DNA from 2 places in the Levilactobacillus suantsaii genome. Region 2 is predicted to be linked to the other one. Evidence: riboswitches for the same ligand, from Rfam matches in the RefSeq annotation. Region 2 holds a riboswitch; the other holds the start of a gene.
What was found. Region 2 has a riboswitch for fluoride ahead of H3M12_RS01815 (MutS-related protein). Riboswitches for the same ligand answer to the same signal wherever they lie in the genome.
Positions count from the first base shown of each region.

Region 1: linked by a shared signal. The riboswitch ahead of eno (phosphopyruvate hydratase) and the one ahead of H3M12_RS01815 (MutS-related protein) in region 2 are both predicted to bind fluoride.

Region 1 covers NZ_CP059603.1:1,550,795-1,566,748, forward strand. The annotation lists gene H3M12_RS07160 (HAD-IC family P-type ATPase) at 1-371, opposite strand, end outside; gene eno (phosphopyruvate hydratase) at 421-1,707, opposite strand; fluoride riboswitch at 1,790-1,853, opposite strand; gene deoC (deoxyribose-phosphate aldolase) at 2,248-2,937, shown strand; gene H3M12_RS07175 (phosphopentomutase) at 2,970-4,157, shown strand; gene deoD (purine-nucleoside phosphorylase) at 4,184-4,888, shown strand; gene H3M12_RS07185 (sugar-binding transcriptional regulator) at 4,939-5,886, shown strand; gene H3M12_RS07190 (pyrimidine-nucleoside phosphorylase) at 5,996-7,294, shown strand; gene H3M12_RS07195 (gamma-glutamylcysteine synthetase) at 7,558-8,985, shown strand; gene H3M12_RS07200 (LysR family transcriptional regulator) at 9,001-9,885, shown strand; gene H3M12_RS07205 (hypothetical protein) at 10,308-10,982, shown strand; gene H3M12_RS07210 (flavodoxin) at 11,335-11,856, shown strand; gene H3M12_RS07215 (SDR family oxidoreductase) at 11,877-12,620, shown strand; gene H3M12_RS07220 (cupin domain-containing protein) at 12,644-13,060, shown strand; gene H3M12_RS07225 (carboxymuconolactone decarboxylase family protein) at 13,063-13,380, shown strand; gene H3M12_RS07230 (LysR family transcriptional regulator) at 13,464-14,339, opposite strand; gene H3M12_RS07235 (FAD-dependent oxidoreductase) at 14,496-15,954, shown strand, end outside.
Region 2 covers NZ_CP059603.1:378,893-394,846, forward strand. The annotation lists gene rny (ribonuclease Y) at 42-1,646, opposite strand; gene H3M12_RS01790 (YoaK family protein) at 1,743-2,429, opposite strand; gene H3M12_RS01795 (alpha/beta hydrolase) at 2,442-3,389, opposite strand; gene H3M12_RS01800 (M3 family oligoendopeptidase) at 3,609-5,432, shown strand; gene H3M12_RS01805 (helix-turn-helix domain-containing protein) at 5,495-5,917, shown strand; gene H3M12_RS01810 (SAM-dependent methyltransferase) at 6,024-6,875, shown strand; fluoride riboswitch at 6,962-7,016, shown strand; gene H3M12_RS01815 (MutS-related protein) at 7,065-8,606, shown strand; gene H3M12_RS01820 (MutS-related protein) at 8,596-10,119, shown strand; gene H3M12_RS01825 (hypothetical protein) at 10,190-10,492, opposite strand; gene H3M12_RS01830 (hypothetical protein) at 10,728-10,943, opposite strand; gene H3M12_RS01835 (CPBP family intramembrane glutamic endopeptidase) at 10,969-11,742, opposite strand; gene H3M12_RS01840 (CPBP family intramembrane glutamic endopeptidase) at 11,898-12,674, opposite strand; gene H3M12_RS01845 (hypothetical protein) at 12,797-12,994, opposite strand; gene H3M12_RS01850 (MerR family transcriptional regulator) at 13,374-13,886, opposite strand; gene H3M12_RS01855 (SDR family NAD(P)-dependent oxidoreductase) at 13,902-14,732, opposite strand; gene H3M12_RS01860 (SRPBCC family protein) at 14,745-15,251, opposite strand; gene H3M12_RS01865 (zinc-binding alcohol dehydrogenase family protein) at 15,266-15,954, opposite strand, start outside.

The DNA.
Region 1 (15,954 bases), 1.2 Mb from region 2:
TCGCCGACGACCAGGTCTTTAGCGGGACGCTGTTGCCAGGTCCCGTCACGTTTCACGGTCACCGTGGGCGTGAGTTGGTGGGCCAAGGACTGAAGCACGGTGGTGGCCCGTTTGGCTTGAATCGCCCCGTCGATGGCGGCGAACAACAACATCAGTAAAATGAAACCGGCCTGAACAGTCTTGCCCAGGATGATTTCTAAGACCAGGGCGCCTTCCAAGATCCACGCCGAGGGTTCCCAGAGGCGCGCAAGCACGGCTTTCGGAAAACTAAACGGGGTCTCGGGAACGTCGTTGGGCCCGTCAGTGGTGACCCGTTTGGCTACTTGAGCGGCGGCCAGACCGGTCGCGTTAAAAGTGGTCAGGTGTTCCATGACCAGTCACTTCCTTCACGAATAAGACTCCCCACAGTCTAGTGTGAAGTTAATCGGCGTCGACCTCGTTGGGGAACTTCGCTAACCGAGTCCCGTCTTGGCCCAACTCTTCTTCGATCCGTAAGAGTTGGTTGTACTTAGCGACCCGTTCGGAACGAGCTGGCGCCCCGGACTTCAGTTGTCCGGCATTGGTCGCGACCGTGAAGTCGGCTAAGAAGGTATCTTCGGTCTCACCGGAGCGGTGAGACATCATGGTGTTGTAGCCGTTCTTCCGAGCTAAGCGCATGGCTTCTAGCGTTTCGGTGACCGTCCCAATTTGGTTCAGTTTGACTAAGATGGCGTTGGCCATGCCGTCCTTGATGGCCTGACGAATCAACTTCGGGTTGGTGCAGATGTTGTCATCGGTGATGATTTGGACCCGGTCACCATACTTTTGGGTGAACTTCTCGAAGTTTTCCCAGTCATTTTCATCGTACGGGTCTTCCACGGAAATGATTTCGGGGAACTCGTCGAGGAGCTTACCGTAGTAGTCGCTGAGTTCGTCCGGCGTGTAGGTCGTGCCCTCGAGGTCGTAGTTCTTGGTCTGGTCGTTATAGAAGTACGATGCGGCGGCATCAAAGGCGATGGCGATTTCCTTGCCGGGTTCGTAGCCGGCCTTGACGATGGCTTCCCGTAACATCTTTAAGGCTTCTTCCGACGAATTAAGGTCCGGCGCAAAGCCCCCTTCGTCACCTAATCCGGTAGTAAAGCCGGCGTCTTCGATGACCTTCTTTAAGGTGTGGTAGGTGTTGGCGATCTTTTCGAACCCGTCCCGGAAGCTAGTCCGTTCCACGGCGGTGATCAGAAATTCCTGCATGCCGATGCCGTTATCGGCGTGTTCGCCACCGTTGATGACGTTGTGGAAGGTCTGGGGCAGTTCGAGGTCTTCACCGCCTAAATACCGGTACAAAGGTTGGTGGGTTTCCAGCGCCGCCGCGCAAGCCGTGGCCATGGAGACACCCAAGATGGCGTTAGCCCCTAAACGCGCTTTATTTGGCGTCCCATCGAGGTCGATCATGATTTGGTCCACGTGGGCCTGGTTGAAGGGGTCTGCGCCGCGTAACGCCGCGTTGATTTCGGTGGTCACGTTCTTGACGGCCGTGGCGACACCTTTGCCTTGCAGACGCTCGCCGCCATCCCGTAATTCGACGGCTTCCTTCTCCCCAGTGGAAGCGCCGGATGGGACCGCCGCGCGACCCCGAATCCCGTCGGACAGGATGACGTCGACCTCAACGGTAGGGTTTCCCCGTGAATCGAAAATTTCCCGTGCTTTAACTTGTTCAATCACAACAGACATAAAAATTTACTCCCTTTCGCGCTTTCAAAAAAAGACATCTACCGGTTTTTCCCGGGCATCGCAAGTTATGCAGGGGGAAATAAAGCCAGTAGACGTCATCAATTGATTGCTCAATTATTTTGGCGAACGTCATCGCCATTAGATTTTACGCTCTTAGTGTACCCCACGGCATTGACCCGCGCAATCGATGATAAGCCGGCAGACCGAGTTGGTAAGGCGAGCGGGAATACTAATGGGGCACAACTAATGACGGGACCATGGGTTTGACGGCAACGGTGCGGCTTGAGCCAGTCCCTCCCAAAATAATTGAACATAGCCTAATGATGGTTAATAGTCGCGATTAACGTTGGCTCCTCCGCCAGAGTAGTTGGTTAGGATACGGAGCAAGCTAGTGAGGTGGGCGCGCAGGGACGGTGTTGGGATTTATTGTGAATTAATTATCTATCTGGATTGCTTTTGAACATAATTTCAATAAATTCCTTTACAAATGTGCAGAGATTCGGTATATTAAGGGTGACAAATGAAAGGGGTTTCATAATCATGACATTAACGACTGCAGAATTGGCGAAATACCTGGACCACACCAATTTAAAAGCGGATGCGACCGAAGCTTCAATCCGCCAAACCTGCGAAGAAGCCAAACAATTCAACGTGGCTTCTGTCTGCGTGAATTCTTACTGGATTCCGTTCGTGGCTGAACAATTGAAGGACAGTTCCGTCAATCCTATCGCCGTTGTGGGCTTTCCACTAGGGGCCATGGCCACGGCTAGCGAGAGTTTCGAAGCGGCGACGGCCATTGATGACGGGACCGAAGAAATCGACATGGTCATCAACGTCGGTGAATTAAAATCGGGTAACAATGAGGCTGTAAAAGAAGATATTCAAAGCGTGGCGGCGACCGTCCACGCCAAGGACAAAATTTTGAAGGTGATTTTGGAGACCAGCTTGCTGACCAACGATGAAATCGTCACGGGTTGCCAGTTGAGTGAACAGGCCGGGGCCGACTTCGTGAAGACGTCCACCGGGTTCTCTACGGCGGGGGCCAAGGTCGCCGACGTGAAACTGATGCGGCAGACCGTGGGCGACCGCTTAGGCGTCAAGGCGTCCGGCGGGATTCACAGTAAAGAGGAAGCGCTCGCCATGATCGACGCCGGGGCCAGCCGCTTGGGGGTCAGTGCCACGGTGGCAATCTTAACGGGTCAGCCCGCCGCGAAAAAGGCCGGTTATTAGGATGACATGACAGTTGTAGGAGGCAGAACAGTATGACATTCAAACGTATCTTTGGCATTGTAATGGATTCCGTCGGGACTGGAGCCGCTCCCGATTCCAAGCAGTTTGGTGACGCCGGGGCCGACACCATCGGCCACGTCGGCGAACATTTTGCCGGGAAACTAGCGTTGCCGAACCTGGCTAAACTAGGTATCTCGAATTTACGGGACACTCCGATTGTCGGCGTACCGGTAGCTCAGAACCCGCATGCTTATTATGGCAAGATGCAAGAGATTTCGGCAGGTAAGGATTCGATGGATGGCCACTGGGAAATGATGGGCTTACCGGTCCGCAAAGCGTTGAATACCTTCCCCAACGGTTTTCCGGCTGACATCATCCAGAAAATGGAAGCGTTCTCAGGACGGAAAGTCATTGGGAATCGCCCGGAATCTGGGACTAAGATCATCGCTGAATTAGGGGAACACCAGATGCAGACCGGCGACCTCATCGTGTACACGTCGGGGGATTCGGTCTTACAAATTGCCGCCCACGAAGACGTGATTCCCTTGGACGAGCTTTACAAGATCTGTGAGTACGCCCGGTCGCTGGTCAACGGTCCCGAGTATCTGGTCGGCCGCATCATCGCCCGGCCATACGTGGGTCCGGACGGCCAGCACTTCACCCGGACTGCGAACCGGCGAGACTTCACGTTGGAACCCACCGGCCCGACCGATTTGGACCGACTGCAACAAGCAGGCGTCCACGTGGTGGGAATCGGCAAGATCAACGACATTTTCTCCGGTCATGGCATCGACGAAGGCTACCATAACGAAAGCAACATGGACGGGATGGACCACGTTGATCACGTGATGCAAGAAGACTTTACTGGTTTTTGCTTCACCAACTTGGTGGACTTCGACGCGATGTACGGCCACCGGCGCAATCCTGATGGTTTTGGTCAGGCGTTGATGGCGTTTGACCAACGTTTGGGCACCGTGTTAGCGAATATGCACGACGATGATCTGTTGATGATCACCGCCGACCACGGCAACGACCCGACCTACACGGGCAGTGACCACACGCGGGAATTCGTGCCGTTAGTGGTTTATTCCCCGAGTTTCAAGCAGGGCGGTTCACTCGGGATTCGAACCCCATTTGCGGATTTTGGGGCAACAGTCCTGGACAATTTTGGTGTCAAGGGTAACAATGAAGGTCAGAGTTTCTTAGCGGATTTACAGTAGTTATGACTCACTAAGGAGGAAACATCATGAGCAACCATTTGGAAGCCAAATCAGGCGATATTGCGGACACGGTCTTGATGCCGGGGGACCCGTTACGGGCCAAGTATATCGCGGAGACCTACTTTGAAAATCCCGTGTGTTACAACAAGGTGCGCAATGCATTCGGGTATACCGGGACCTATAAGGGTCACCGCATCTCCGTTCAGGGGACTGGGATGGGAATCCCATCGATTTCCATTTACGCCCACGAACTGATCACGGAGTACGGGGCCAAGAAGCTGTTTCGGGTCGGCACATCTGGCGGGATGAGTCCCGATGTTCACGTGCGCGACGTGATTTTAGCCCAGGCGGCGACGACCGATTCGTCTATCATCCACAATGTCTTTGGTGGGGGCATCTACTATGCACCCATCAGCGACTTTGGTTTGCTGGACAACGCCTACCATGCGGCGCAAGATCTGCACATCCCAGTAAAGGTCGGCAATGTTTTAGCTGAAGACCGGTTCTACAACGATGAAATGGACCGGCAAAAGTTGGTCGATTACGGTGTGCTGGCTACCGAAATGGAATCAGCGGCTTTGTTCCTGATTGCGGCCAAGTACCACGTCAAGGCGATGTCCGTGTTGACCATCAGCAATCATTTGGTCACTGGTGAATCGACGACGCCTGAGGAACGGGAAAAGTCCTTTGATGACATGATTAAGGTGGCGCTCGAAGCCGCCATTCGATAACTGTGGGGGTCATCTAAGTGAGGTGACCACCCAAACGAGGGGGCAATGACATGGCAGAGACTACAGATGAACGGATTGCCCAAGGGTTGACCGTTGCCAAGCTCTATTATCAGGCCAATCAAAGTCAAAGTCAGATTGCCCAACGACTAGGGATTTCCCGGCCTACCGTTTCGCGGCTGTTACAATTTGCCCGTAAACAGGGGTTGGTTCGCATTCAGATTGTGGATCCCGTCCAAGACGTCCAGACGTTAGAACAGGAGTTGCACCAGGCGTACCAGGTGGAAGTCCACGTGGTGCCGACGCAGCTCACGGCCGCTAGCGAAATCCTGAATACCGTCGGGCAGTACGCGGCCCGCTACCTCGAAAGCATCGTCTCGGAACACGATGTTATTGGGATCGGTTGGGGGAAAACGATTTATGCGATTGGCCAGAATTTGCAACCCGACACCCTGACGGGGGTGGAGGTGATTCAGCTCAAAGGGAGTGTCAGTTATTCGACGGAGTATACCTATGCGTACGAAAGCATCGATGCCTTTGCCAATGCCTTTCACGCGATGCCCCAGTACTTACCGCTACCGGTGATCTTTGACCACCAAAAAACCAAGGAACTGGTGGAAGCCGAGCGGCACATCCAGTACCTCCTAGAGCTGGGCGAAAAGGCCAATATCGCGATCTATTCGGCAGGGACCGTTCGCAGTACCGCGCTGGTGTTTCAATTAGGTTACCTTCAAGATAAGGAGAAACACTACTTGCAACAGCACGCGGTCGGCGACATCTTCTCGCGCTACATCGACGAAAATGGTGAAATCGTCGATCCCGAATTGAATCGGCGGACGATTGGCATTGAGTTGGCCAGTTTGCGGCGCAAGGACCACTCGATTTTGGTGGCCGCGGGCGACGCTAAGGTGGCTGCGGTGCAAGCGGCATTACGGGGCAAGTATCCCAACTGCCTCATCATCGATCAACACGCAGCAGCGGAATTACTTAAAGTGACTTAAAGCTGGGGGCGGTTAGCTGGCAACATCAGCCGACCGCCTTCTAGTGGCTAAATGACCGATTAGCAACGTCCAACAGGGCGTGACCAGTAGAAATGGAGTGAACTTCAGCATGAGAATGGTAGACATTATTGATAAGAAACGAAATGGTGGCGAACTGACCGCTGATGAGATTCAGGACTTCGTTAGTGGCGTGGTCTCCGGTGAGATTCCGGATTACCAGACCAGTGCGTTTTTGATGGCGACCTACTTTCAGGACATGACCGATGCGGAGCGTTCCGAACTGACCATGGCCATGATGAAATCGGGGGACCATCTGGACCTCTCCTCAATCGACGGCATCAAGGCCGACAAGCACTCGACCGGTGGGGTTGGCGATAAGACCAGTATCCCGTTGGCACCCATCGTGGCCGCATTAGGCATCCCGGTACCGATGATTTCAGGTCGGGGTCTGGGCCATACGGGGGGCACGTTGGATAAATTGGAGGCCATCCCAGGTTACACCGTGGAAATCAGCGAACAAGATTTTATCAACCAAGTCCAAGACGTGAAGTGTGCCATCGTGGGGGCCACGGGCAATATCGCCCCGGCTGATAAGAAAATCTACGCCTTACGCGACGTCACGGACACGGTCGATTCGATTCCGTTGATTGCGAGCTCCATCATGAGTAAAAAAATCGCGTCGGGGACCGATGCATTGGTCATCGACGTCAAGACCGGCTCCGGGGCCTTCATGAAGACCCTGGATGATTCACGGGAGTTGGCCCACGCCTTAGTGGAGATTGGTAAGGGCGTCGGCATGGACTGCATGGCTATCATTTCTGACATGAATCAGCCGTTAGGAAACGCCATCGGTAACGCTCTGGAAATCAAAGAATCCATCGACATCTTAAAGGGTAAAGGTCCAGCCGACATCACCGATTTAGTCTTGACGTTAGGGGCGCACATGGTCGTTATGGCCAAAAAGGCCCCTGATTTGAAGACGGCCCGAGCCATGTGTGCGGGGACCATCCAAGACGGGTCAGCGTTGCAGAAGTTTGGTGACATGGTCGCCGCACAAGGGGGCGACCGCAACGTCATCGACCACCCCGAAATCATGCCGCAGGCTAAATACCAGATCGAGTTGCCTGCTAAGACCAGCGGGGTCGTGAGCAAGGTGGCGGCCGATGAGATGGGGATTGCCTCCATGCTTCTCGGCGGAGGCCGGCAAAAGGCCGACGACCAGTTGGATTACGCCGTAGGTATCATGATGCACAAGAAGATTGGGGATTCGGTGCAAGCTGGGGAGTCGCTTCTGACCATCTACAGTGATCGAGAAGATGTGGCCGAGATTAAAGACCTGCTCTACGCGAACATTGAGATTAGTGACACCGCCGAACCCCTTACACTGATCCACGAAACGATTCGGTAGCTCATACGACTGGAAAGTTTGAAACGACTGGGGGAACCCGGTCGTTTTTGGTTGGGCAGGCTAGAAAGTTGATTTTAGCCCGCTGGTTATGACGATGAACGTTTAGTTAAGTCACCGAGATTAGCTCGGGAGAAGCTTTGGGGGATACCGCCGGGTCAATTGCCGGTTTTTGTGAAAAAATTAAGCCAGATTAGTGACAGGACCGCCGCTTTTGGCTAAACTTTAAGTAAACGGGTTATTTGTAGTCAGGGGATGTTACCGCCATGTTGGAAAATTTATTAGCGGTTATTCGAGAAGAAAATTTATCAGAACAACTTTATCATAGTTTAGTCGGCATCAAGCTGACGGAGCAACGCGTCGACCGACGCGGCCGGTTAAGCCAGCGTCCCCAGCCGCAGGCGTGGTCCAATCGACCAGACCATCCATATTTACGCCGCGGCCGACGACCCAACCAAATCATGGTGGTGACGGAACCCAATCCGAATATCGGGGGGGCGCTTGACCGGTTGGATACTTTACAGACCGTAGCGTACCATTCGTTAGAGGCCGATGACCGAATCTGGCCAATGAGTTTGCCACCGATTACCGATGCCGCTGAACTGGCAAGCGCCGGGGCGGGACACCAAGCCGACTGGTTAACGGGAGTCAAGTTGAGCTATAGTATGCCGGACCCCGTGATTCACCGCCTCTACAGTCACTACACGGCCGATTTCGATTCCGTCGTGGCCTTTAAAAACGAACTCTATTTTCGGATTGCCCAAAATTTCGTGCGCTACCAGTGGCTTCTGACCTACCTCTTTGGCGCGGCCCCGTTAGCTGAACGGGGGTTTTTAGACACCTTACCCGAGATTCCCCAACGCCCCGTCCGTAGCTTGCGGCACTGTGGCGCTTTTCCGACCGGAACACCGGTAACGTACACCTCATTAGGGGCGCATCTAGGAGCCTTGCAACGCTTGGCGGCTACGGGAGATTCGCCAGCCGCGGGTCCCGTGACCTTGAAGGGGCAAGTGACCCCGCAAGACTTTTTGACTGGGGGCATCGGGTACCTGGAATTCGGCGGTTTTGACAACACGCCGTTCACGGCCAACGGTGTCAGCCGCCACGCCCTGTATTTCTTAAAAACGTTTATGATTTACCTACTGGTGACGCCATTGCCGACGACGAATCTAGCTGCCGTGCTGGCCGCGGGTCGGCAGAAAAATACGGCCGTGGCCCTCGAACGTCCAGACCAGCAAACGCAGTACCAGGCCGAAGGGGAGCGTATCTTTAGCGCCATGACCGAGATGGCCCACCACTTGCACGCCCATACGGAACAGTGGAGTGCCATTGATGACCTCGCCGAGATTCTGACCCATCCCGAACTGACGCCCGCCGCTAAAATCATGGCACACGTCAGTCACCAAAGCTTGATGGCGTATGGGTTACGGGTCGCCAATGCTTGGCGCTACCAACGGTTGAATGGCACGGCGTTGTTGCCGGTTTACCGGGATTTGAACCTGCGGAGTCAGCGGTTCATCTTGACGGCAATGCAGGCGGGGATTCAGTTCTACCAGGTCAAAGACGAACTGGGGTCGGACTTGTTGATGTTCACCCACGGTGGGGTGACGCAGGTCTTGCAGGAACGGGATACCCAGACGACGGATCCCAAAGGGCAATTGAATCAATTGTTCCCGGAACTCGCTGAATCTTAAAGGAGGATTGTTGCTGTGGAACTCCGCGTTTTACGTTACTTTTGGACGATTGCGGAAGAGGAAAACATCTCACGGGCTGCGGCAATCTTGCACGTGACGCAACCTACGCTGAGTCGCCAATTACGCGCCCTCGAAACCGAACTGGGAACGCCGCTCTTCGACCGTCAAAGTAAGGGCCTGGTGTTGACCTCGGCGGGCTTGTTTTTAAAAAGCCGGGCCGCCGAGATCCTCCAACTCACGCAACAGACCACCCAGGAGTTCGTTAACCGGCGTCAACAATTATTTAGCGGGCACATTACGGTAGGGTGCGTTGAGGCTGATAACTCTGACACCTTAGCCATGTTGTTGGAGGACTTCGTCAGTGATTATCCCCAGGTGACCTTTGATATCTTTAGTGGGGCCAGTGACATCATTACCGATCGGTTGGATAAGGGCTTATTGGATATGGCGATTCTCTTGGAACCGGTCAACACCGACAAGTACCACACGCTGACGTTGCCGCGGACCGAGACCTGGGGGCTATTGATGGCGGCCGACGCCTTCTTGGCCCGGCAAGATCACGTGACCCCAGCGGACTTGGCGGGGATGCCCCTGATGATTTCGAATCGCCCGGAAGTCCAGCGACTGTTGACCAACTGGTCGGGGTTGACCCGCCAGCAGCTCAACATCATCGGTACTTTTAATTTGAGTTTTAATGCCTTACCGTTGGTGGCCCACCAGGTGGCTGCGGCCCTAATGATTGCCGGGGCCATCACTAACCGCCAACCGGCCGAGACCAAGTTTTTGCCCTTAAAACCGGCCATCCAGACCAATTGTGTGTTGGTCTGGCGGCGCGACCGGGTCCTGACTCCAGTCGTTACCGAATTCATTCGTTATTTCAAAGACGCTTTTGCCCATTAGGGGCGGGCGTCTTTTTTCGTGTGTGTCGAATTTTCCATTAAAGTGTAAGATACCATTGAATGACCGGCCCCAAGCATAAATGTTTAACAGCTGCGTAAAACAAAATAGTACCTACGACGATCTGTAGGCACTATTTATCCGGGTTTAAATGCAAACGATGCGCTTTTTGCGGAGCTGATAGCGAGTACAAGTTAGACCTGTATCTGGACAAGGACGTCGTGAGTAGCAATCAACATCTTCTGGAACAAAAATAATTCAGCATATAACAACTGAACCATGTTCAATCTGAACAGTTTGATGTAAAATTATCCTGGACCAGCCGGGGGATGGCACCACGGAATCTAGGCCGTTTTACGTTTTTTGAGTTAGTGTTAGCAATCAAATCTTATTATCAACAATCAAACCAAAGGAAGCCATCAATTATGAATAGAGTAGCTAAGAGTTTAATGTTAACGGCGGCAATGTTAGGTGTTGGGGTGACGTTAGGGATCACAAAGGCCAGCGCTTCAGAATGGGTATATAATGGCCATGATTATGGAACTTACGCTAAGATGGTTGCAGCAACTAATGCCGATGCTAAGAAAAAGCAAGGGGCTAAGAACTGGGCGGCAAATATTAAAGACCAAGAAACTGGGCTGTCTAAAAAGGCTAAAAAAGAGCTTGAAGCTAGTTATTCGACTGATCCGAGCAAAATTAAGAATTATTATGATGGAACGACATCAAAAAAGACAACTAAGAGTAAAAAGGCAGCAAAGAAGTATGCCTACAAGGTAACAAATTTAAAAGCAACCAAGACTAAGTCCGGTAAGTACATTAAAGTAACGGGTAAGATTAAAGTTTCAACTAAGAGTCTTGCAAACAAGCACCATGCCAAGTGGGCACGCATTCACCTTTATAAAGGCGCCGACAAATATGCCCGTTTGACTAAGAAGATGACTTTCAGCAAGGCCATCAAGCGGTACAACGCCAAGCATGTTTACGTTAAGGCGGCGTACAAAACAAAGAACCAAAAGAAGTCAACCAACAAGCAGGCAGTCTACACTAACCATATGCTTTCTAAGAATTACGCTAAAGCAATCGGAGCTTACAAGAAGTAGTCAGCAACACCCAATCCGTCTTTATCGAGCGAGCCAAACAAGCAGGGTTCGCTTTTTTTGTTGGATCTAATAGTAATTTAACGGTAACAACGCCTTGTGGGTCACACTCGCAGTATGGCGGCAGTTGTCAGTGGTGATTATTCAGGAGCGGTCTTCCGAACAAAACGCTACATTTAAAGACTGACAGCTTTTTGGAATGTAGAAACGTGGAAAACAGCTGAGGTTTTTAGCAGGTTAAAGATAAACGGCATGCTTAAAAGGCATTAATCAAATAATTATAGGCATTAGACCTATATCAAACTGGCGCCTATACTAGGTCTTGTTCATGAGGCCCGTTGAAAGGAGAAATTAAATGCTCACGGTGATTGATTTTTCATCCCCCGGAGAAACCCTGGTTCGTGGGCAAACGCCGGTGGTGACAGAGGGGCATACCGCCCAAGTCGCCCGGTTACTGGGTGAGCGGTTGGGCATTGCGCCCGTGGCCTTACATCCGCAAGTCCCTTATCCAATGACTTACCCGGCACGCTTGAAACGGGCCCGCGCTGAACAAACGCAACACGCGTTCCCAGCGATTGAACCGGTGGCGTCCGCTGCATTACGGGCCCCCGTATGGGTCTTAGGTTATCCCATCTGGTTCGGCGGTGTACCACGCGTCATCGCGACATTGCTGACTCAGACCACCACACCACCGCGTGAGATTTATCCGTTTGCGACCCACGAGGGGAGTGGTCTGGGGCACAGTTTAGATGACCTGCAACGGTTATGTCCAACGGCGGTCATCCATCCGGGGCTCCCAATTCGGGGGTCGCGGGTGGACCGGGCCGCGCCGGCCGTGGACCATTGGCTCCAACAAGGGTTAGCAGACAACAAATGACGGACAAAGGAGATCATCAAATGACAGTTCGAGACAAAGTAATCGTGATTACCGGGGCTTCCTCCGGTATCGGCGAGGCGAGTGCTAAGCTTCTCGCCCAGAATGGTGCTAAAGTAGTCTTGGGTGCGCGGCGTGAAGCTCGACTCCAAGCAATTGTGACGGCTATTAAAAATGCTGGGGGTCAAGCGACTTACCAGGTGACCGACGTGACCAAGCCGGCTGAAGTCCAAGGCTTAGTTGATTTGGCGAAGACTACCTTTGGTGGCCTCGACGTCATCTTTAACAACGCTGGCATTATGTCGAACTCCCCAATCAGCGCGCTACACACCGACGAGTGGAACGCGATGATCGACATCAACTTGAAGGGGGTCTTGAACGGCGTGGCGGCGGTCATGCCGACGTTTACCGGTCAAAAGCACGGTCAAATCATCACGACGTCTTCCGTGGCCGGCATCAAGAGCTTTGCCGGGTCCGGGGTCTATGGGGCGACTAAGTTTGCCGTCCGGAACCTGATGGAAGTCATTCGGATGGAAAGCGCCCAGGAAGGTACCAACATTCGGACCGCTTCGTTGTACCCGGCGGCTATCAATACGGAACTGCTCCACACCATTACCGATCAACAAACGGCTAATGGCATGCAGAAGTTCTACGACGCCGTGGGCATCACCCCGGACGCCGTCGCCCGCGTGGTCAACTTTGCGGTCGACCAACCCGAAGACGTCAACGTTAATGAATTTACAATTTATCCAACCAAACAAGCTTAAAACTCAGCAAGGAGGACAATATAATGGCTAAAAATGAAGCAATCAAAGACGGAATTTTCCCAATGGGTGCCAAGAACGATGCGTACGCCAAATTCTTTACGGGTCAAAGTTATTTACAAGGGTTAGTGCGCGATCCCGACGTTAGTGTCGGCGTCAGCAACGTGACCTTCGAACCCGGTTGCCGGAACAACTGGCACATTCATCACAATGGGTTCCAGATTTTACTGGTCACCGGTGGCGAAGGCTGGTACCAAGAAGACGGCAAGCCCGCACGGCATTTGACGGCCGGTGATGTGGTCGTGACCCACGACGGCGTCAAGCACTGGCATGGGGCCACTAAGGACAGCTGGTTCTCCCACATCGCCATTACGGCGGGGACACCAGAATGGTTGGAGCCCGTTTCGGATGAACAATACGCTGCAGTGGAAGGAGATAAATAATTATGGCTGAAAAACAAACGGCTGGTCGCGACAACTTAGGTGACTTTGCTCCGAAATTCGCGGAACTCAACGATGATGCTTTATTTGGTGAAGTTTGGTCACGTGAGGACAAATTATCGGCCCGTGACCGGAGCTTGATCACGGTGGCTAGCCTGCTCACGCAGGGGGTCCCTCAACTTGAAGCGCACATGAAGATTGCCAAACAACACGGCGTGACTAAGGACGAGATGGTGGAACTCATCACCCACTTGGCCTTCTACACTGGGTGGCCAAAAGCTTGGTCCGCATTTGGTTTAGCTAAGCAAATCTACAAGGACTAATCTGCATTTAAAAATGACTGTTAAAAAACATGCCTCAGTGGTGACCGGATAAGCCGGTCGCGTTACTGGGGCGTGTTTTTGAATTAGAACCAAGTGGCTTGTTTGTCGGCGACCGTGGCTTGCAGCGCATCGATGATGGCGGTGAAGTAGGTCTCTTGCTTGGTAGCACGCAAGTAGCTGACGCCGTAAGTCATGGGGATGTCTAGATCCAACGGTCGGTAGACCACGTCGGTGTTTTGCGGGTCGATGGCAAAACCGGGAATCAAGCCGAGGCCTTCTCCAGAAGCCGCATACATCGCACATTCTGCAATATTTTTGACTGTCGTCAATTCCAAGTTAGGCAGTGTTTGGCGGAGCGTATTACTGAGGCGAATGGCAGAATGGACGGGGGGCGTGCTGTTCCAAATCCAGAGCTTGTGCTGGGCGAGGTCGGTGAGGCTGAGCTTGGATTTTAGGGTCAGGAGTTGGTCGCGGGGGATAATCACGCTATAGTGGCCGCGCAATAGCGGCGTGAAAGCGATACGCGGGTCGGCATGGAAGAAATCTTCCTGCATTAGGATGAAGGTCGCCTGCTGATTTAGCAATAAGTTTAAACTCGCGGCATATGAGGCCGGACGAAAACTGGAGAGTTGGATTGGTCGATTGTGCTGAGCGGTGAAGCGGTGGAAAAACGCCGGTAAAAAGACCCGTTCGAAGGGGATGATCGAGTGGCAGACCGTAATGGGTCGCGACGCTTTATCAGCGTAAATGTGCTCGAGCACCTGATTGAACTGCGCGGCAAGTTGTTGCAGGTGGGTGTAGAGGTAGTGGCCCTCGGGGGTCAAGTCGGTCTGGTGGGCGTGAACCGCGATGATTTTAAATCCCAGTTCGGTTTCGAGGCGCTTTAGGTTTTTGGAGACCGTGGACTGGGACACGTAGAGTTGGGTAGCGGTCTGAGTCACGCTTTTGGTTTGGCCCACGGAAAGTAGGCATTTGAGCTGTAATGAATTCACAAGTTACCATTCCAATTCGTCATAAAGGTATGCGATTTACGCGTGATCAGTCCGCAAAATTTGCCGTACCATGAACGTGTAAGCGATAACAATTGCAGACTAACGTAAAGGACTGATTAAATTATGACACAAACAACTTACGATGTCATCGTTGTCGGCGCTGCCAACGCCGGGGGCTTTGCTGCCGGAGCCGCCGCGGAAAAGGGCGCCAAGGTCTTAGTTATCGACAAGAAGTCGTCGAGTGATCACCTGTACCGCAATACGATTGCCTCGGTCGATAGCGCCGCGCAGAAGCGGGCTGGGGTGCACATCGACAAGCGTGAATTAGTTGAATTTCTGTCGGCGTTTGCCCAGGACAACGTTGACCAAAAGCTCCTGTGGACTTGGGTCAACCATAGTGGCGAAGCCATGGATTGGTTGGAAGAGCAGGTCTTAAAAACCAATGGTGACCACCTCCATGCCACTGGCGATGCGTATTATGAACACTTGATCAACAAGGCATTCCCATCTGGTAATGAGGTCACCCGCGATGAAAAATCCTGGGACCAGGGCTGGGGCAAGTACGTGATTCAAAAGGACCGTGACTTGGGTGTGACGTTCAAGTATCGGACCAAGTTAGAAAACTTATTGACCGACGCCCAAAATCGGGTCGTTGGTGTACGGGTCAAGGACACCGAGACCAATGCCATCAGTGAGTTTACGGCAACCAAGGGCGTTATCCTGTGTACCGGTGGCTATGGGGCCAACGAAGCGTTGATGCAGAAGTGGGCGCCAACGTTGCTCCAGAAGAACACCTATACTCAAAGCCCCCGCGATGATGGGTCTGGTCAATTGGCGGCCTTGGCTGTGGGGGCTGCCCGCGACGACGAACCGGCCAGCATCATCTTCGATCGGGGCGCGGTCCCGGTCGGCACCAATATTGATGATTACTACGTCAAGGACTGGAAGAGTCACCAGTTCGTCTTAGGCTCCTACCCACTGCTCAAGGTCAACTTGAAGGGGGAGCGTTTCTTCAACGAAAGTGCCCCGTATCAGTTTGCCATGAATTCACTCCGGCACCAACCAGGACATTTGGAAGTCATGGTCTGGAACCAAAAGACCATGGACAACCTGCAACAGTTCCACACGTTAGGGTGCTCACGGTTAGGCTGGCCTGGTATCTTCGGCGCAGACGGCGAAAAGAAGCTGGTTCAACAGTACCTGGAAAAAGGTTACGTGAAACAGGCGGACAGTATTGAAGAACTGGCCCACAAGATGCAATTACCAGCTGACCAGCTGCAAAAAACCGTGGCACGGTACAATGATCTCTGTGCTGCTGGCGAAGACCAGGATTTCGGCAAGGAAAGCTACCGGATGTTCCCCGTCGATGGTGGCCCGTACTACGCGGTCACGTTAGGGGGAATTTTACTTGCCACCTTGGACGGGTTGCACGTCAACGAACGGATGCAAGTCCTCGACCGGAATGCTGATCCAATCCAAGGGCTTTACGCCGCTGGCAACTGTGCGGGGGGCTTCTTCTGGGGCGCTTACCCGGACCGGGTTCCCGGTTTGACGGCCAGTCACGCGGTCACCTTTGGCCGGT
Region 2 (15,954 bases):
TAACGATGTTTCGGAGGGCCTTTTCGCTTATCCAGCACGTCTTACGACGCGTTGGCAGCGCGTTTACGTTTCTTCTTCTTTTTTCGGTCATCACCAATGTATTCGACGGCGGTCAACTTGCGAATCGTGGTGACCTTGATCTTGCCGGGATAGGTCAATTGGGCTTCGACCTTCTTCGCCACTTCTTTAGTCAGGTTGGCGGCTGCATTATCGTCCAAGGTCTGTGGGTTCACCATAATCCGTAACTCGCGACCGGCTTGAATGGCATAGCTTTCCGTTACGCCGTCTTCATCGGTGGCAATCTTTTCTAAGGCTCGCAGACGGTTGATGTAATCCTCAACGGACTCACTCCGCGCCCCTGGCCGGGCCCCGGAAACCGAATCAGAAGCTGCGACTAAAGCGGAAATCGGTGACGTCTTCTCCACGTCACCGTGGTGCGCCGCAATCGCATTGATTACGACCGGATCCTCGCCATATTTCTCAGCGAATTCGACCCCAATCTCCACGTGAGTGCCCTCGACTTCATGGTCGACAGCTTTCCCCAAATCATGCAGGAGACCGGCTCGGCGCGCCAGACGGGTATTGTACCCCAATCGTGCGGCCATGGCCCCGGTCAACTGAGCGACCTCAATCGAGTGTTGCAAGACGTTCTGGCCGTAACTGGTCCGGTACTTCAACCGGCCTAATAATTTCATCAAATCCGGGTGCATCCAGCCAACGTGCAAGCGACTGACCGCCTGTTCTCCGGTCTCCCAGAGGCTGTGGTTAACGTCACGTTGGGCGTTTTCGACCTGTGTTTCGATCTGGTTGGCCGAGATGCGCCGACTGGCTACCAGGTTGGTGATGGCTGTCCGGGCGACTTCTCTGCGAATTGGATCATGCGTACTGATGAACAACGTGGTGTTGTCATCGGGCACGAAAATCAGGTCGGTCCCGGTCAGTGTTTCGAGCAAGCGAATATGCTGGCCCTCACGGCCGATGATCTTACTACGCACCTCACCGTTCGGTACCGTGACCGTGTGCTCCAAGTGTTCCTTAGGCAGGTCTTGCGGCCCGGACTGAGTGGCCGGTAAGACCACGTCCTTGGCCCAGCGCTCGGCGTTAGCTTCGGCGTTGTCTCCCTGGGCTTTGATTTCGATATCACGGTCGCGCTTTAAAGCCGCTTCCGTTCGTTTCAAGACTTCCGCTTGGGCCGTTTCCACGTCCATGCCAGCTCGATCAATCAGCGTCGTCGTGCGCTGTTCGCGCAAAGCGGCCGCCTGATCACGGAGGTCATGGATAGCGTGACGGTGTTGCTGGTTGACTTGACTACGTTGGTCGAGCATGGTGGTTTGGTCCTCCAAACGGACGGCCATGTCGTCTAAAAGGTGTTCCCGTTGTTGACGGCGCTGTTCACGCGCCGCAATGTCATTTTGTTGTTCGGTCAATTCGTCTTTGACGGATTGCTGATAAGCTAGGGTCTCTCGTCGACTCTGCGCCTGCAACTGTTCAATCTGCTGCTTGGTTTTAGCCGTGGCTTGGGCAATGACGTCTCTGGCTTGCGCCTGGACTGCCAGTAACTCCTGCCGGTGTTGATGCCGCCGAACGAGGTAACCCAGTACCAGCCCAATCACTAATAGACCGATAATCAATCCGGTTACTAACAATTTGAATTACTCCTTAATTTGACTCCCGGTAGTCACCGGGTGGGTTGGTCAGGTTTCTCGTTAATTATACGCCACTTTAAGGGACAACCCAACTGTTCAATTTCCGGATACGGCCTGCGCACGTGGTAGGAACAACCAGGCTAACAAAGCCGTTTTGACCCCACTAGCGACCCAGAGGACGGTAAAATCCGCGACTTGCGCCAATAACGCGCCGCTGCCACAGCCCACCAAAAAAATGGCAAGCACTAATAGTAAGCGCCCTTGGTGCTGTAACGCAGTGTGGTCGTGGTCGACCCAGGAACGATACGTCGCCGTGGCCAGGTTTTTGGTGTTGCCCGTCATGATGCCGTTGTTGATGGCGATGCCGCCAACCTCGCGAAAAACGGTCAGTTCGTAGCCGGCGACCACGCCCAACGCAAAGATCAACCACAGCGTAGGGAGCATTTTTTGTAAACCGGCTAACCCAAAATACACGACCACGTCGATGGCCATCAGCGCACGTAACTGGCGCCGGGAATCTCCCCGCCCCAGGCGTTCACTCAATCCCTGGGCGCCAAAGCAACCCAGAAAGTACCCGATAAAGACCGGAACGTTGACCCAGGCCGCTGACCAGCCGTGCAACACGAATTTGACCATCAGCACCACCAGGGTACCGGTCTGCGCACTCACGAACACGGCACCATGATTCAAAAAGGTCTCGGCATCGACCATCCCCATCACCAGGGTCGCCCCAAGGGTCAGAATCGTCAACGTTAATGGCCGCCATTGGGACTTCGACGACATGTCACCACTCCCTTACTTAGGCATCTTCGCCTCGAGGAACTTCTTGACCGTCGATTGATACAACTTCGGATTATGACTCAATGATGCGGCGTGTTTGGCACCCGGCACCACTAACAATTGCTTCGGTCCCGCATCAGCGCGGTACACTTTGTAGACCATCTTGGTCGGCACGAAGGTATCGGCGCCCCCGTGGATAAAGAGCATTGGTTTATGGTTCTTCTTAACGGCGCTGACTGAATCGGCGTCCTTAAAGCTAAAGTGCGCCCGCAACTTGACCACCTCATTGGTCATCGGGACCAGCGGCCAGTACGGCAGGTTATACATTTGCTTGGCCTGGTAACGAATTTCATCGTCCGCCGTGGTGTAGCCACAGTCTTCGATATACGCCTTGACCTGACTCGGCGTCTTCAGTCCACTAGTGATCATGGTCGTGGCCCCACCCATGGAGACCCCGAATAATACAATCTGGGACTTTTTACCTTGCCGGGCAATGACTTGATTGATCCATTTTAAGTAATCGCGACTTTCGTAGTACCCGTAGCTCATGGCTTTTCCACCACTGTGGCCCTGGGCCCGGTCATCGGGAACCAACACATTATACCCCAAATTATGGAACATGCCGGCATAGCCGCCCATTTGTTCCTTGCTTGAAGCGAAGCCGTGGACTAACACGACCGTGCGCTTAGTGGCCTTAGCCGCCGGAATATAATTGGCGTCGAGCTTGAACTTTGCGTCCGCCGCCGTTTCGGTCCAGTGGTACTTCTTGACCGTCTTGTACCAGTGCTTCTGCTGGTACAAAGGATCCTTCTTGGTCAGTGCGGTCGGGCTGGAAATGAAACTCTTCTTGCCCCGCGCCACGGTCATGTTATAAAAGTAAAAACTGGCCCCTACTAGTGCAACCAGCACCAGGGCGACCAAAATTCCGCCGGCAATCAGCCAACGTTTTAACACCTTATTCAACTCATTTTCCTCCTTTTTGCCTAGAGATAGTATACGGGGTTTCGCAATTCAGCGCAATTTTTCTAGAAATTTTGCTATAATATAGCCAACTTCGCTTGCTAACTTAGCGGGTGATCAAACGGTGAGTGACTGGGCATGTAACCCCTTGCGATTTTAGCGCCACGCACCGCGCAAAAAAATTTGCATCTATCCACACCATAAAGGAGGAATTCAGTCGTTATGACCTATTCATTGACTTGGGATTTAGACACCCTCTTTCCCGGCGGCATCCATTCACCGGCACTCCAGGCAAAAATCACCTGGATCAAAACGACGACCGCCACGACAGGCGACCTCCTCGACCGCTGGGACGTCACCAGTGACGCCCCGGCCTTTCAGCAATTCAAGAAGCTGATCACCCAGCTGCAAAAAGTGGCGGCTGGTCTCGACCAGGCTAGTCTCTTCGTGACCGCGATTGGGTCAGCAGATATCGCTAATCCCGCCGTGGCCCCGTTAACCAACCAGCTGCAAACCCTCGATACGCAACTCCAGGCCGTAAGCGACAAACTCAAGAAGGTCCTGGTCCAGGTGCCGGACGATCAGTTCACGCAACTTTGCGCCCAACCCCAGCTCAAGCCGATTGCCTTTACCCTCACCGAGATGCGCGACGCCGGTAAGGAACTGCTCGATGACAAGACCGAAGCCCTGATTGGTCAACTCAACCTTGATGGTAAAGCCGCTTGGAGTGCCCATTACGATTCACTGGTGGCCACGGTCAACGTGCCGTTCCACCGACCAGACGGCACCCCCGTGACCTTATCGGCGGGTCAAGCCGATAACACGTTACTGGGACACGCCGATGCACAGTACCGTGCGGACCTATTGCCGGCTTGGGAACAGGCCTGGACCGACAAAGAACAGCTTTTTGCCGACACGTTGAACCATTTAGCTGGATTTCGGCTGACAGAATACCGAGCTCACGGTGTCCGCGATTTCATGCGTGCTCCGCTCAAGGACAACCGGATGAGTGCCGCTACACTCAAGTCTATCTGGCGGGTCGTGGCCGACAACAAGCAGGTCCTGCTCAATTACTTGGATCGCAAGGCAGCTCTGTTGGGTAAACGCCATGCCGGGTGGCAAGACGTCGAAGCGCCATTGACGATTCCCGGTGCCAAGCAACGCCAATTTAGTTTCGACCAAGCCGCGGCCTTTATCATTCAACATTACGGGGAATTCTCACCTAAGATGGCAGCCCTAGCCAAAAAGGCCTTCACCAATCGGTGGATCGAAGCCGAAGACCGCCCGGGCAAAGCGCCCGGCGGCTGGATGGAAAGTGCCCCGGAGACCAACGAATCCCGTATCTTCATGACCTTCACCGGCTCCCCCAACGACGTGGCCACTTTGGCTCACGAACTGGGCCACGCCTTTCATTCCAGCGTCTTAGCCGACCTCCCTTATTTTCGTCAGAACTACGCTATGAACGTCGCTGAAACGGCCTCCACCTTTGGCGAACTGATCGTTGCCGATGCCAACGTGCGCGCCGCGACCAGTCCGGCAGAAAAAATCACCTTGCTGAACGCCAAACTGACCAATCCGGTAGCCATGTTCCTAAACATTCGCGCCCGCTTCTTATTTGAACCCCGCTTTTACCAACTACGCCAACAAAAACTGGTCACGCCGGCGGAACTCAACGAACTGATGCTCAATGCCCAAAAGGAAGCCTTTGGCCACGACCTGTCGACCTATTCACCCCACCTCTGGGCCAGCAAATTACACTTCTACATTGATGATTTATCCTTCTATAACTTTCCTTATGTCTTCGGCTATTTATTCAGTCTTGGTATTTATGCGCGGGCCCAACAAAGCGATAACTTCGAGGACCAATACATCGCCCTGTTACGGGACACGGCCAACCTGTCAACCGAAGACTTGGCCCAAAAACACCTGGGTGTCGACTTGACCCAACCCGACTTCTGGTTGGCTGGCGTGGACTTGATCAAAAAAGACGTTGCCGAATTCATGCGGCTGACTGACCCACTGGTGCACCCAACGACCCCGGCTTAAGCCCACGCTTCGTGGTATAATGGAAGTAATGATAACCGGATTTTAGAAAAGTGGGTGAGCATATGTTTCCGGAACGACTTCGGGCCTTACGCCGTGGGCAACACATTACCTTGGAACAATTAGCAACGGCTTTAAATCAACACACCACAACGGACCACGCCGAGCATCTCAATACCGCCTCACAGATTGGCAATTGGGAACGGGGCGTACGGACGCCTTCCTTCGTTGAGGTCCGCAAATTGGCGGAATTCTTCGATGTGACCATGGACTACCTCGCCGGTAAAACCGAACGGGACGCCTACGACTTGAGTCGGCTGTTTCTATCCGGCAAGCAATTGAGCTTTAACCGCGAAGTTCTGAGTGGCCAGGACCGTTACGAAATCTACCAACTAATTGACGGCTACCTGCACGGGAAGGAACAACGACCTGACCGACCAGCGTCAAATCAACAGGAGGAGTTGGACCTCCACCTCGATGACCATTAAATTTTCTACCACACACCGTAACGTGGCCTAAGAGTCTGGGTATGACCACCCAGGCCCTTTTGTGACGGCCAAATTTTGACTCGAATTCTAGAAGGAGGCTTTTTTCGTGAACCCACGTAAACTCAAAAAATTAAAAAAGAACTTTCGCCATCAGCCGTTACCGCAACAAAAAACGGCCTATATGGACCGGATGATGGGGTACTACAAACAATTCAACGACTACCCGGCCATCAAAATCCTCATTAGTAACGTCCTTTTAGCCGACCGGATGTTGGCCGCAGGCGATTTACCGCAACAATTGCCCTTACTTCAACTACCAGACGACAGTGAAGACCAGATTTATCAGCACTTGAACCAGCAGTACCCGGCCGGCGACCCCACCGGCGATAAAATCTGGGACCAATTAATAGACGCCTTACCCCACCTGGACCACGACTTACGGTCCTTTCGCGACTACTTAGAGACCCACTATGGCATGTGGGCCTACACCTCCCGACCGTTTATCGCCGATTTAGCCGACTTCGTAGGTGACCGCGCCGTTCTGGAAGTCATGGCCGGCAATGGCTACATCTCCAAAGGCCTGCGCGATGCCCATAAAACGGTCTACGCCACCGATAGTCAGGCTTGGACCAAAGAAAATGAGACCGGCAAGCACCCGGTCACGCCCATCGAACCCTTGACGGCTCTGGACGCCTTCCACAAATACCAGGACCAAGTCGGCGTCGTGGTGATGTCTTGGTCCCCTGACGGTCTTCCCCTCGACTGGGAACTTCTCCAGGCGATTCGCCAAGCCGATACCACCGTGGACTTCGTGGTCCTAGGCGAACCCCATGGCGCCACCGGGTCTAAAACATTCTGGGACCACGCTCAATTCACCGAGAACGCCGCGTCCCGGCACCTCAATCGACACTACACCGCTATCGATCTAATCAAGGACCACGTTTACCTAGTCCACTAAGTGTCAGTCGGTTGATTAACTGGCCTGGCGTAAACCAAGCCGTTACCTTTACTTTTAGCCCCTTACCGCCTACACTGGGAACTGATTTCAGGTCAAGTGATGGCGTTCACTTCAACCATAACTGATGACGCCTACTAAGAACTCCGGTTCTTAGTAGGCGTTTTTTGTTTTTCCAAGGGAGGAACTTGCATGTTCAATAGCCTATTATTCTTAGATTACCAGCAACAACCACCCCAAATCGCCGCCGACGCGGACTTTTTAAACGACTTGCACCTAGACCAACTACTGGGCACCGTCCGGCAACAGCTCGCCGCCCCCATCGCCGCAACACTCTTACAACCTCTAAGTAATCGCGCTGAAATCGCCTATCGCCAGCAGGTTTTCACCGACCTGCACCAGCCGGCTATTCGTGAGGCGCTAGCCACGTTTGCCACGACCATGCACCGGTTGGATGCTCAGCGGATTCACCTGCCCCACCTGTTTTCCGCCGAATCGCGCTGGATCAATCTGGTCGCGGTCCTAGGCGATACGGAAGACGCGCTGACCCAATTAACCACTAGCTTGCAAGCTCACTCGCTCACTTCACAAGCACTGCTGGGGCTGCGTACCGCTCTCCAGGCTTACGCGCAGGACCCGGGTACTCGGACGCGATTAGCCGCCATCGCTCAGGCCAAGGTGGCCGTGACCAACCTGACTTACCGACTCGAGTTTCACGGTCGCAAAGTTACCGTCAGCGCACCGCCGAAGGCCCAAGCGACCCTCAGTGACCAACTCGCACAAACTTTTCAAGCCGTGATGCAGAGTCCCCAAGACCTGAAACGCGACATCCAGCTCAAGGAGCCGGAACCCGTGGGCCGCTTGAACAACCTGCAGATCAGCGTGGTCAACCAGCTGGTCAAGCTCTACCCGGCAGAGTTTGCGGTCCTGCAAAAGTTCGAACACGCCTATGGTAGCTATCAACCGACACTATTTCAGCGTGTGGCCCAGGAAGCCACCTTTTACCTCGGCTGGTGGCAACTCGAAGATCGGATTCAAAAGGCGTTACACGTCAACTTCTGTTTGCCGACCATAATCACCAGTGGCCCGGAAAGCGCCACGGCCAGTTTTGATTTCGACCTGGCCCACAACCTACTTACCACTTCGGACGCCGAACTGGTGACCAATGACTTTCGTTTGGCACCGACCGAACAGTTCCTGATTATTTCGGGACCAAATCAAGGTGGCAAGACCACTTACGCCCGGATGGTCGGCGAGCTGGTCTACCTCTGCCGGTTGGGCATCCCCATCCCCGGTACCCAGGCGACTTTCAAGGTGCGGCCGAAATTGGCGACCCACTTTGACCGTCAAGAATCTAGTCAGCCGTTGACCGGCCTTTTGGCTAATGATATCGACCGGATCCACCAGATCATCCAGGCCGCGGTCCCGGGCGAACTGGTCATCATGAATGAATTGTTTTCCTCGACCGCGACGCAAGACGCCGAAGCCCTGGCCACACAAGTACTCCAACGCTTAACGGCTAAGCAAGCCATCGGCATCTACGTGACCTTCCTCAGCAGTTTGGCGGACTTTCCGGGGACCGTCAGCATGATGAGTCAGGTCACTTCTGACAGTCGCCGGACCTATAAAGTGGTCCGCCAAGCCATCGACGACCACGCCTACGCGACCGTTTTGTTAGCCCGTTATCAATTGACCCAATCCGACCTTGAAGGGGGGACTAAACATGCGCGTTAATCTCATTACGTCTTACGACCATCTGGTGGACCAAGCCCCCGCTACAGTTCAGCAACAGGCGATGCTCGCCGACCTCAACCTGCGGCCATTATCCAAGTTACTGGCTCAAGGTGACGACCGTGTAGCGCAGATCCTCATCAGTGAGTGGTGCCACCCGCTTCTCGACGAATCCGAACTAGCCTACCGCCAAGCCGCGGTGGCTGACGCCTTAGCCGACCCGACCTGGAGCACCCAGCTTTACCAGTTGGCCAGTGCCACGCTCGACAAAATTCAACGGGACAACTGGAGCTTTCCTGACGGGTCCGCCACCTACCAACTCTATAGTCAATCCAACACCCTAGAGACCTATCTCAACGGCATCGCCAGCCTGACGCAGGTGGCTTTTCACGGGAAATCCCCAGCGGGCAAGACCTTTACCGGCCAGCTCAAACGTCTCTTTTCTCCGGACAAGTTAGCCGCCATGCACCAGGTGGTCGCTGCCTGCCGCCAAAGTGACGGGTACAGCTATCCGGTCGCGTTGAGTGCCGACCTCGGCAGTACGCCAGCCGACCTCGACTTTCACCCAAATGGCAATAAGCTGACCCAGTTGGGCCGGCACCTCTTAGCCAATCACCACAACCGCGAGACCTTCGAGGTCCCCGACCGGGACGACAACGCGGCCAGCGCCATCAGTCACGATGAGAACGTCGCCGCCCAATCGGCCGCCACGATTCTGACCAACGTGACCCGCGAATTCACCACCTTTTTCAAACAACTTCGTTACCAGAGTGGCTTTCTAGTGGCCGTCACCACTTACAAAAATCTCCTCGGGGCCGACCAGCTACTGACCAACTTGATTTTTGAACCGGCGACCACCATCATCGGCCTTAAAAATAGTCAGTTATTGTTGAAGACCGACCTCGACCACCCCGTCGTGGCCAACGACTTGCGGGCCACGCCCCACCAACTGATGTTAATCAGCGGCGCGAACCAGGGCGGCAAGACCACCTTCTTACGGGCCTTGGGGCAAGCTCAGGTCATGGGCCAAGCCGGGTTCCCGGTGCCGGCCGAGCGTTTCGCCGTCCCCGCCTACCGCGCGGTCTTCACCCACTTCCGACGTGAGGAAGACCAGACCACCCACCACGGCAAGCTCGATGAAGAACTGGTCCGCATGCAGGGCATCGTCAAGGCCTTGAGTGCGCCGAGCCTTCTCTTGATGAACGAATCGTTCTCGTCCACTAACGAACACGAGGGCGCCATCCTCAACGAGCAAATCATTCGCGGACTCTTGAGCCAAAACCAGACTATCTGTGCGGTGACCCACCAGTACGAACTGGGGCAACGCCTCACGACACTGACCCCCGCCCCACTGTTCTTGCGGGCGCAACGGCTCAGTGACGGCGACCGGACTTTCAAACTAGTGCCCGGACAACCACGTTTGACCAGTTATGGGTTGGACATTTTCAAACGAGTCTTTCAACCCGACACGCCCAGCAACGTCACGTCAACCGTGACACCCGCCAAACAAGCCTAACTAAAATAGTGGTCGCAAGCACCGTTACCGCTGCCTGCAACCACTTTTATTTTAACTTGATTTAATTGCGTTATGACGCGACTGGTGCTTTGGACCGCGGCAACTTACCGCGCCAAATCCAGCCATCCGTATTGTGTTGTGCGCCCTGTAACCGGTAGACCGGCGTCCCTAATTGGTGACGCCTCGCCGGATAATAAGCCACCATCGTCGCCGACCCGTCTTGACCGTAATGGATCCGGAGACGATTAACGCTTGGCGCCGAACTTGCCGGTGCCACGTGTGGCCGGCGTCTACCGGTCGCACTGGCAACGGCCGCGTAGACGCCCGATAAACTTAATCCTAGTAACATCCCCGCCTTTAAAAACTTATGCATGGTTCTAATTCCCCTCTACGTTAACTCGCTGACATGGTGGGCCCCTTATCCCAACATTCAGTCGTGGCGCGATTTGCGCGTCGTTCATTCACCGTGTTTTACTCTCCCTAATCTCAGTCTAGCACAAAATTTATCGTCCGCGGGCCCATCTAAAAAATTCTCTGGGTTTCCCGCTTTAATCGTAGTGTGACGTGCAGATTTCGTTTATTTTCTGCGTTGAAACGCCGGCCCAATTTCACCGGGCCGCTAGCACGCACAAGGCTCCCACGCCACCCACTAAAATGATGATCATCACCAAATACAGCCCCAACGCGACCTTCAGATTGATCGGTTGCCGGGGCGAACTGGCGAGGGCTGCGCCACGATGACTCGTGGTCGCCACCCCGTTGACCGTCAGGGCCACGGTCAAGACCGCCGCCCCCAAAATCACGAAGAAATACGCCCAGCGCATGGACATCCCTCCCTTTAGCCGGTGGTTAACCGTGATGACTGATTGCCGTCAACGGCCAGGTCAAAGTCGCCTGTTTGTCCGGCCGCAATAACACTAGCGCCGTCACCACGTAGATAATGGCTAAGCCCGTGCCCACGGTTACCGACGTGGTGGGTCGCGTGTCCACCACCACGCCCGTCAGCAACAGCACACCTAAATCGTGCGTAAAGTGCCACAGAATCGGCCAGAGTAAGGCCCGCGTGCGTAGGTAAATGGCCGCGAGTAACAGCCCCATCGCCCAGGCATTGGCGCCTTGAAGTAGGGTCAGTGCCAGGGGTTGGTGGACCCAATTGATCAGGTGAAAGCTCCCGAAAATCAAGCCACTCCCAACCACGGCCGCCAGCAAATGGTGCGGCAAGGCCCGCATCAACAGCGTCAATACCACCCCACGGAAAAAGTACTCTTCAAAAACGGCCACGCATCCCGCCACAATCAACGCCAACCTCACCGGCATGGCAAAGGGGTGAAACCAGTTTTGCGCCATGCCCAACAGGTCTAACCAAGTCAACGCCATCACCAAAAGGGGCACGGCATTCAAGCGGACCTGTTGCCCCAGCGGTAATTCCGAACGGAAAAAGACGGGGACCTGCAACCACTCCAGGTTGAGTCCCACCATCATGACCAACAAGATTCCGTCCTGTAACACGACGTCCGTAGGATCTGCGAGCTGCCGGAGGTGCCCCAGCAGACCTAGCCCAAGCATCACGACCACCGATAAGGCGCAGACCCCGCTCAGATGCAACACAGCTTTACCTTGCATCAGCTAACGCCCCCTAGCTATGGCCCTAGTATACCGAGTCTATGAGTTCAATTGTCCCGCGGTTACCCGGTTCGTTCGACCAGTGAGCGAAATAGCTACGCTGAGACGGCACTAAAAAAGCCCGGCCAATGACGACCGGACTGCCAAAATTAAAGTTAAGCTTTACCCACAAAGTTGGCCTGCACTTGGGTCAGGCGCGCCCGTCGTAATAACCAGGCGGCCACAGCCAGATAGACCACGGCCATTACCGCAATCACGGCGGCCTTGTTGGTCGGTCCCACGGTCGTTGGCGTCAGTCCCATGATCAAAAAAGCCACGAAATCGTTGAACGCGTGGGCCAGAATCGGCCAGAGTAAACTGCGGGTCCGCAGATAGACCGCGGCGAACAGCGCGCCCAGCGCAAAGGCGTTGAGCATTTGAATCAGGGGCAGCCCCAAATCCTGGTGGGTCAAATTGATCAGGTGTAACGCCCCGAACAAGAGACTACTCAGTCCCACGGCGCCCCAAATTTGAGGCCCCGTGGTGGGGTGAAATAACCGCAAACACAGGCCCAGAGTCAACCCGCGAAAAAGGTACTCTTCACAGCACCCCACCAAAATGGCAATTCCGAGCGCCACGCCCACCGGCATGGCCCATAACCCCGCGGCGCCGATTTCGGCGGCCCCCAAGGCTAAAATCACCATCCAGATGACCGGTAAGGTGTTGACCCGGAACTGGTTCGCTAAAGTTAACGGCGACCGGAAGAATACCGGGACCCGCAGCCACCAGTGATTCACCGCGAGTAAAACCACCAATAAACCTCCATCTTGGACCACCAAGCGGCCCAAAGGCGCCAGGCCACCCCAACGACCACCCCAGGCTAACCCCCAGATCAAGGCCAGCGCGAGCACGATTAACCCAATCAATTGACCACCAACACGTCGTAATTGCATCGTCACATTCCCTTCCGTCCACAACTCAGTGAGTCTAGTTAACCTGACCCACCACGGTTGGGACCACAAGTCTCATACGCCTAGTGTACCGATATTAATGACCCGACGCAAAGGGAAAGCCGTCAGTGCAACAAATTGGGATGCCCCAAGACCAAGCACAGGCCCATCCCCAAAATAAAGTTGCCCACGACGACCGTATAAATGGCTTGGGTCACGCCACTCCCCCGCGAGCGCACGCCCCCGATTCGTTGGCCGACCAAGTGGAGCGCCACTAGAACTTCGATTCCCAACATCAAGAGTGGTAATCCCCGACTTAACATCTTGCTCATCCCCCGTTTTCTTTCTATTATGAGGGAACAATTAAGCGGGTGAGTCATTTAACCACCGGTTGCGCCTGGTCACCACCGTAACCAATACACTATCAGCAAATAAAAAACGGTCAGTGAAGATTGCTCTTCACTGACCGTTTTTGGTAGCCGTTAGGCAAGCCTAACGGGACTCATTTTGGAATCCACATTCCCGCAGAATCTGCACGTCACAATCCGGTGACATCTGTGCCCTACCGATCAAAATTTCACCTAGCCGCTTGCGCGGACGCGATTGGCAAGCCAACAACGCGTGATTTCTCGACTCATCGCATAGCAATACCCTACCATATCACGCCATGAAATGCAAGGTATCGTGGGAGAAAGCACCACCTCAGTGAGTGCCCCGGTTGCGATAATCTTTCACATTTGCGAAGTGTTCACGTTCAGCTAATTGATTCTCCGCCGTTAAATGGTCACTATACTCCTGCGCTAAGTCGGGAACCACCTCATTGGTCCCAGGGACGAAGTGGATGCTTTCGGTCCCGGCATCCACGGCCGTCTTGTAATACCATTCCTTGAATTTCAAATAGGTCATGGTATCCTCCAGATCCGCAATCTGTTGCTGGAGGGCTTGCCGATGGTCTTCCAATAACCGGTACCGTTTGGTCAGGGTACTATCACCTTCCAAGCGATACGCGATGAATTTGGAAATGTCGGCGACCGACACCCCCGCATTCTTCAAGCAGACGATGGTCCGCATCAGATGGATATCATTTTCGGTAAAAGCGCGACGACCACTCGCGTTTCGCTGAATAAAAGGGAGTAAACCCGCTTTATCGTAATAGCGAATCGTGTCGATGGTGACCCCCAGCTTCCGGGAGACCTCCCCAATACTGTAGCTCATGATTGGCCCCCTTCACTAATCGTCGGTAGCTAACGAAATATCCTGCCGACTCTTGATTTCCGTGACCAGTTGCGTCAAATTCTTAAAGCCACCCTCATACGCGAACTGGCCCAATGGCAGGTGTTGCGGAAGCGGGTCAGCTTGGGTGACCTGGTCATAAATGGCCTGGGCGATCTTTTGCGGGGCACCCGGGGCATCGTGGACTGAATCCGCAACGTGTTCGACCGACTCGCTAAACTGTTGATAGTCCGCTAAGGTTGGCACTGCCTTGGCCGATGAGCGTCCTGACCAATCCGTCCTAGCGCCGCTCGGTTCAACGGCCATGACCTGAATCCCCAGGTCGGCCACTTCTTGACGTAAGGTATCGGTGTAGCCTTCAACCGCGTACTTCGTGGCACTGTAGAAGCCCATCGTTGGTAACGTCGTTAGCGCCAACGCCGATGACAGGTTAACGATGACGCCCGCCTTTTGGGCCCGCATCAGGGGGAGGACCGCCTTAGTCATGGCAGCTAAGCCAAAGACGTTGACCTCAAACATGTGCCGGACTTGTTGCATATCGCTTTCTTCAATCGTTGCGAAATAGCCCAGCCCAGCGTTGTTCACCAACACGTCGACCGTACCAAACTTTTGCTGGGCCACTTGAACGGCGCGTTCAACGTCAGCGGGCTGCGTGACGTCCACCAACACCTTTTCCACGTGAGCCGCCGTAAATTGGTCTAAATAATCCAAATCCTGGGTCTTCCGTGCGGTCGCGACTAAATTCGTGTCGGGTTGTTGCGCGACGATCGTGGCCAAGGCCTTGCCGAAGCCACTGGACGTTCCCGTAATTAACCAAGTTTTTGCCATTGAAACCCCTCCTTAATTTTGACGAGCTGCTTTAACTAAGCCATCTAACCACTTTTGGTGGCCATTCAGCATCGGGTTCGGATCCTGTTGCGCCAACTCCGCCGCGGGCTTCCCGATTTGTGATTCCTGGGTCAACAACCGGATACGGCCATCCGCCAATTTTTCAATCAAGAAGGCGTGGTAAACGTCGAACTGGGTGTCGGCGTCCCCATTTTGCCAACCGTGCCAAGCCAACCGGGCGACCTGACCATCGTATGGCGCAACTAATTCCATGACTTGCGCATCGATGGGGAAGCCAAAGGTGTCAAAGTGGAACGTTTCCGCAAAGTGCAGGTTCGAATCACTTTTATCACTTAATTCGATGTTAGTCGCGTTATCGTAATACGTTTCCCACTTGGACGTATCCACTAAGTTAGCCCAAACATCCGCTAAAGTGATGCCCGTTGCGATGACCTCGTTGGACACAAAGTTGTCCGTCTTACCTGGTAAAAATTCTGTAGACCAATTAATTGAATTCATAATTTGTTCTCCTTTTAGTTGTGTGCTGTGTTCTCGACGACTAACTTCCCCACCATATGGTGGTCACGCAAGTCAGCGTGGGCTTGTTTCAGGGTTGCGGCCGTGATTGGTGCTTGAATCGTCTGGGTCCGTGTCGATTTGATGTGCCCGCTTGCTAGCAGATCAGCCAGCCAAGCCAATGATTGCCCCTGGCTCGCCATTCGGTCATGGTAGCCACTCTTGGTAAACATTAACTCCCAGTCAAAACTCAACGACTTGGGTTGTAATTTCATGATATCGATCGGTTGGGCGGTGCTGGTGATGTTCACCAGATGGCCAAACGGCCGGACCAGCTCAACCAACTCATCAAAATACTGCCCCGTGTCGATTAGGTTAAGACTACTGTCGATAGTGAGGCCGAATTGCTTCACCTGGGACACTAATGATTGGTGATAATCCACCACGTGGTCGACGCCATGGGCCTTCAGCCACGCAAAGTTGCGCGGACTACTGGTCGCAATCACCGTCAGCCCCACGTAATGGGCCAACTGGGTCAAAATAGACCCCACGCCGCCAGCGCCGTTGATCACCAAGATAGTATGTCCCACGTTGGCTCCCGGTGCCGGCGTATACGACAATTTTTCAAATAAGATTTCCGCCGCCGTTAACCAGGTCAGCGGGAGTGCCGCCAGATCCGCAAAGTCTAACGCCGGCGCACGGGCCA